2 regions of the Bacillus sp. 1A genome follow, and region 2 is predicted to be linked to the other one. Evidence: riboswitches for the same ligand, from Rfam matches in the RefSeq annotation. Region 2 holds a riboswitch; the other holds the start of a gene.

Region 1 (3,434 bases), 760 kb from region 2:
TACGAACGGCCATATGTCCAGCTTTACAGACATACATACCCGCATCTTTATTAAACTCAAATTCATCTTCTTTTTTACGTGGCCCTTGTGTCACAATAGGGTTTAATTTCGATACTAATTGTAATTGATTTTGGTTGGCATATTGAATATTATTTTTCTCAGAATAAGCAGTATCTCCAATAACTGTATCAATTTCCATCCCTGTTTCACGACTTTTTTCAATCAATGTTTGAAGGTATTTTCCATCGCTTTTTTCACCCGTTGTAATCACCGCAGCTGTAATGATGCGTTCTTCATTCATCGCAATATGTGTTTTATAACCAAAGAAAGAAGAATCCGCTGTTTTATGTCCAATTCGCGCATCAGGATCTTGCGAAAATTGGAGGTGTTCTTGGTGATCTTCTACGATTTCTTTTAAATAATTCAGTTTCTCTTTCACATTTGGATATTCACGAATGATTTCCTCTTTTTCTACTGTTTCAATTACTTTTTGACAATATTCAAGTTCGTCACTTAAGTCATCTGTCATTGTTTTTGGTGGGAACTTTCCCTTCATTCCTTCGTCAACTTGATAAACAGCTTTGCGGAGTAATTTGGATTTCTCCATTACAAATTCTTTCGGCGATTTTTGATTGAAGCGTGCTTTTGTATGTGTGGCATCAACAATAATAGATTTATTTTTAATCAAGTTTTTTTCGAGTGCAATTTCCACTGTTTTTTGAATGAGCATGTCAAGTAACCCTACATCTGTCAGACGAAGCTTGCGGAACTTCGTTAATGAACTAGGGTCAATGACCATATCTTCTGGTGCCATATCTAAGAAATATTTAAAGGACATATCGTATTTTGAGCGTTCCACAACATCTACATCTGATAAATCAAAAATAGATTTTAGTAATAAATATTTAAACATACGAACAGGCGGTACTGCATTGCGACCGTTATCGAGACAATATTTATCTTGTAGTTCTTCTAAAACAAAAGAAAAGTCTACCAGTTCATTAAATTGACGAAGCATATTATCCTTTGGTACAACGATATCGTAAATCGCCATAAATGGACTGAGGTTAAGAGATTGTTGATTAGAAATCATCCGAGACACCACCTAGAATTAGTATAATTATTATACATGAAAAAAGCGAAAGCTTCCTCGATTTCATCGAGGAAGCTTTCGCTTTTTAAACTATAAGGACTTTTTCAGTGCCCTCTTAGATCGATGCGTCTTTTTGCGATACTTCTTTTGTGAAATCATATACATAAGTATTATTCATACCTGTGAATAGCAATACCTCTACTCATTATCCAATTACATCTTTTATTTCTGTATTGACTGGCCACTTTTCTAAAGTATAGGCCATTTCCCAAAATGAATATTCATATTGACTGCTAATAATAAAGTGCTGTTTCATTCGATTTCGGTCTGCCTCTGTTACTTTTTCAGCGATAGTGTCTAATCGTGTAATTTGCTCTTCAACTAGCGTACGGAACCAATCAGATCCATAAGCAGAAATCCATTCGTTATAAATTGGCTCTTCTGGCTGACACTCTTTTAAACGTTCACCAATTTCATAATACAACCAATAGCAAAGTAATATTGCTGCAATGATATCACCTAAATGTCCTTCATACGCAGCACGATACATATGTGAAGTATAAGCGTATGCAGTTGGAGCAGGGATAAAATTCTCTTTTTCTTCTTGAGTTATCCCTAGTTTCTTCGCAAAATTCTCATGTAAAGATAATTCTGCTTCATATGTATTTTGAGCATGGTGTGCCATACGTGCTGTTGTTTCTAATTCTAGAGCCTTTGCAGCTCCTAACGTTTGTACTCTAGCGAAATGACTCAAATAATATGAATCTTGAAGCACATAATAGCGAAAACTAGCTAAATCTAACGTTCCTTCACCAAGTTGTTTTACAAAAGGGTGATGAAAACTAGCTTCCCAAATTGAATCTACTTCTTGACGTAATGATTGTGAAAATGTCATTTAAATCCCTCCAATAAAGTATAAAATTTAAGTATTTACCCACAGTTATTAAATCTGTAAAATAAAAAAACTTTCTTTACAAACGTAAAGAAAGTGAAATTGACAGTATTTATTCATAAAATAGTAATGTCTTCCCACTTCCCTACGCTAGTATTAACCAGATCAGGTACTAAGAGTCTCAAATTCTCATTTGATCTCAGCCTATAATAGGCCCCCCTAGTGGATAAATATTTAATTTTCGTATTGTATTCATCATAGCATACTTCATGTTACTGTCAAAAGTATTCATGATACTGCTACTTAAAACCCTTCTTCTTTTCTTACTTTTAATGAAGTTTCAATAATCATATCTAATAGTTTACTATAATGAATACCAGCTGCATCTGCACTTTTCGGTAGTAAACTTGCTTGTGTCATCCCTGGTAATGTATTAACCTCCATTACATATGGAATTCCGTCCTTTACCATCATATCCACCCTTGCATAAACGCTGCATTTCAATGCTTTATAACAAGCCAGTGACGCTTTGTTTACATGTTCCTTCAATTCAGCTGGAAGTTCGATAACTTCTTCAATTGTACTAACATCATCATATTTTGCATTGTAATCAAAGAACTCCGCTGCATGTCGGATTGAAATAATAGGTAACTGTTTTCCATCAAAAATTGAACATGTAATCTCATCACCTTTTATATACTTCTCTATTACTACTTCAGAATCCCATTCAAACACAGTTTCCAGCATTGAAATTAATTCATCTTTATCATATACAATCTTTACCCCAACACTTGATCCACCAGAGTTTGGCTTTACCACTAACGGAAATCCTAACTTATCTAATTCATCAAGATTTAGATCCGCCATTTTTGTAAGTTCAATCCAATCGGGTGTTTCTATACCTTCATAGCGTAAAATCTTTTTCGAAATATTTTTGTCCATACATATACCGCTAGATAACATATTGCTCCCGCTATAAGGAATACCTAAACTTTCAAGCGTGCCTTGAACCGTCCCGTCTTCCCCGTATTTTCCGTGTAATGCGAGGAGCGCAAAATCAATGTCTTTCGCTTTTTCGATTAAATCCATTTTTTCATTTAACGTAATTGGTACGATTTCATATTTATTTTTATTTATAAGTGTGCAAACACGAAATAGGAGGGTTATCAATTTGATGACAACAACTGTTCGACTGAAAGTAGGAATGAAAACCGTCAGGTTGAGCTGAAACTACTTATCTAATACTCCTACGTGCAAGGCATGATAGTAGTCATAAACTATATGAAGCTAGGTGAAGTTGGCTGAACAAAACCTAAGTGAGAACTCATATGGTAATGGATAGGTCGGGATGCTACAAAATATCTATGGTGAGAATGTCCGATAAAGGACTGACGAACTTGCGAATGGTGCGAGACGTTAATCTCAAAAGTTGAGCTAATAACTCAATGG
Region 2 (3,434 bases):
CGTTTCTAAATCGTTGTCTTTCGCATATTCACGAATATCATGTGAAATTCTCATACTACAAAACTTCGGTCCACACATTGAACAGAAATGAGCCGTTTTCGCACCTTCTGCTGGCAATGTTTCATCGTGATATTCCATCGCACGTTCAGGGTCTAAAGATAAATTAAATTGATCGCGCCAACGGAATTCAAAGCGAGCTTTTGAAAGTGCATCATCACGCTGATGAGCCGTTTTGTGCCCTTTCGCAAGATCAGCTGCATGTGCAGCAATTTTGTACGTAATAACCCCCGTGCGAACATCATCTTTATTCGGTAAACCTAAATGTTCTTTCGGCGTTACATAACAAAGCATCGCCGTTCCAAACCAGCCAATCATCGCCGCTCCAATTGCCGATGTAATATGGTCATAACCTGGTGCAATATCTGTTGTTAACGGCCCCAGTGTATAGAACGGCGCGCCCTGACAAATATCAAGCTCTTTCTCCATATTCTCTTTAATTAAATGCATCGGTACATGCCCAGGTCCTTCAATCATCACTTGCACATCATGTTTCCAAGCAATCTTCGTTAATTCACCAAGTGTTTCAAGCTCAGAAAACTGTGCTTCGTCATTTGCATCTGCAATCGAACCTGGACGTAATCCATCTCCAAGAGAGAACGAAACATCATACTGCTTCATAATTTCACATATCTCTTCAAAATGAGTGTATAAGAAGTTTTCTTTATGATGGAATAAACACCACTGTGCCATAATTGAACCACCACGCGAAACGATACCTGTCGTACGCTTTGCAGTAATCGGAATGTAACGAAGTAATACGCCCGCGTGAATCGTAAAGTAATCCACACCTTGCTCCGCCTGCTCAATTAACGTATCACGATACACTTCCCACGTTAAATCTTCTGCAATTCCGTTTACTTTTTCCAGCGCTTGATAGATCGGTACAGTTCCAACTGGTACAGGCGCGTTACGAATAATCCACTCACGCGTCGTATGAATATTTTTACCTGTAGATAAATCCATAATCGTATCCGCACCCCAACGCGTTGCCCACGTCATCTTCTCTACTTCTTCTGCAATAGAAGAAGATACAGCAGAGTTTCCGATATTTGCATTGACCTTCACGTGAAAGTTACGGCCGATAATCATCGGTTCTGCTTCCGGATGGTTAATATTCGCTGGTAAAATGGCACGACCTTCCGCGATTTCCTTACGAACAAACTCAGGCTCTACTCCTTCACGAATCGCAACATATTCCATCTCAAACGTAATGATGCCATTACGCGCATAATGCATTTGCGTAACGTTTGCCCCTTGCTTTGCTCTAAGCGGCTGACGATCCATTTGCGGGAAAACAGGCGTATGTTTCAAAGCCACTTTCACACCGTCATCCTCTGGTTTTACTTCGCGCCCTTCGTATGCTTCTACATCTCCGCGCTCCAGGATCCAAGAGTGGCGCGGCGCCTGCAATCCCTTTTCCAGTTCCACTTTATACGCAGGATCTGTATAAGGACCGCTCGTATCATATACACGAATTGGCGGATTCGGAATACCGTTCGTTTCGCTTTGTTCAATCTCACGCATCGGCACTTTCATACCAGCGCGTGGTCCATCCACATACACTTTCTTACTTCCTGGTAAACTCGATTTCAATTCAATTTGCTCAGCTGAAACAGACTGTTTCATAACCTTTGTTGCCCCCCTGTACGTGACAAGGACAAGATATGGCCAGCGTATGCCAAAATAAAAAGAGCCAGGTCCATAAAAAAATAAGGACCTGGCTCATAAAGACATCATTATGTAAAGCCGTTAACTTCCCTACGCTGGTACGAGCCAGATCAGGTCCAAAGGGTTAAGAAGTTCACACGCTTCTCTCTCAGCCTACGCATACGTTAGGCACCCCTAGTTTATCACTGATTTAATTTTCAATACTTTCCCATCATACACGATAATCTGAAAAATGCAAAGTTTATTTCTTTTGTTGTTTATGGAATCATCCACGTTAAATAATATGCCTGTACATACGTCATAATACCAACAATAATTACGAAGAATAAACTATGCTTCACTGTAAAGCGGAATAAATCTGATTCTTTTCCAGCAAGTCCAACTGCTGCACAAGCAATTGCAATCGATTGCGGTGAAATCATTTTTCCTGTTACACCGCCCGTTGTATTTGCTGCAACGAGAAGTACTTCAGATACACCGACTTGCTGCGCTGTAATCGCTTGTAAATTCGAGAACAGTGCATTCGCTGACGTATCGGATCCTGTTAAAAATACACCGATCCAGCCTAGGAATGGTGAGAAGAACGGGAATAGTCCGCCAGTTCCTGCAAGTGCTAATGCTAATGTAGAAGATAGACCAGAATAGTTTGCGATAAACGCGAATCCTAATACGAATCCGATAGATAGAATTGGCATCTTAAGCTCATTTAACGTTTCTTTAAATGTTACTACTGCATCTTTTGCACTCATTTTCAAAATAAAGATAGAAATGATACAAGCAATTAAAATTGCTGTTCCCGTCGCTGATAAAATATCTAATTTCAAGATTGCTTCATAAGGCGTCGGTTTATTTACAATTGGCTCTGCTTTCATTACTAAATTGTGTAAGCCTGGAACTTCAAACTTAAACACAAGGCTTTCCAAAGCACCGCCTGGAGCAAATAATGCTTTAAAGAAACTTTGGCTCCAAATGACTACCATCACAGTTAAAATAATGAATGGAGACCATGCTTTTACTACTTTTCCTACCGTTAGTTTCGGCATAGATATCGCCGTTGCTGCTACTTCACTATTTGCTTCTTTAGACTGATAGATTTCTTTCGGCTGCCAAACTTTTAAGAATAGCGATAAACTCACTAAACTTACAAGTGCCGACGTAATATCCGGAAGTTCTGGTCCTAAGAACGTCGCTGTAATGAACTGCGTAATTGCAAATGAACTACCTGCTACAAATAGAGCCGGCCATGTTTGTCTTACTCCTTTAAATCCATCCATTAAAAATACGATAAAGAACGGAACAAATAATGATAAGAACGGTAATTGATGCCCAGCCATTTGTCCAATTTTATGCGGATCAATACCTGTTACTTGTCCAGCAACTGTAATCGGAATTCCCATCGCTCCGAACGCTACCGGTGCCGTATTTGCGATTAAACAAAGACCCGCTGCATATAAAGGATTTAACCCAAGACCTGCAAGAAGCGCTGCGGTAATCGCTACTGGTGCACCAAATCCTGCTGCCCCTTCCAAAAATGCTCCAAATGAAAAACCGATTAAAATAACGAGTAAACGATGGTCATTCGTAATGGATAATACAGATGCACGAATCACATCGAATTGACCTGTTTTCACAGATATTTTATATAAAAATACCGACATAATGATAATCCAAGCAATTGGCCATAGTCCGTATAAGAAACCATATCC

The links. A riboswitch is a leader RNA that binds a small molecule or an ion and turns the genes downstream of it on or off. The one in region 2 is predicted to bind thiamine pyrophosphate.
Region 1: it holds a riboswitch for thiamine pyrophosphate, as region 2 does, so the genes downstream of both, tenA (thiaminase II) here and thiC (phosphomethylpyrimidine synthase ThiC) in region 2, are expected to answer to the same signal.

The regions. Positions count from the first base shown of each region.
Region 1 is NZ_JBQYLZ010000001.1:607,768-611,201, forward strand. Features, by position in the region: gene ACUN0F_RS03385 (IS1182-like element ISBcy1 family transposase) at 1-1,093, opposite strand, end outside; gene tenA (thiaminase II) at 1,299-1,988, opposite strand; TPP riboswitch at 2,111-2,216, opposite strand; partial or broken gene ddlB (D-alanine--D-alanine ligase) at 2,289-3,122, opposite strand.
Region 2 is NZ_JBQYLZ010000001.1:1,366,147-1,369,580, reverse strand. Features, by position in the region: gene thiC (phosphomethylpyrimidine synthase ThiC) at 1-1,686, opposite strand, end outside; TPP riboswitch at 1,799-1,914, opposite strand; gene lldP (L-lactate permease) at 1,986-3,434, opposite strand, start outside.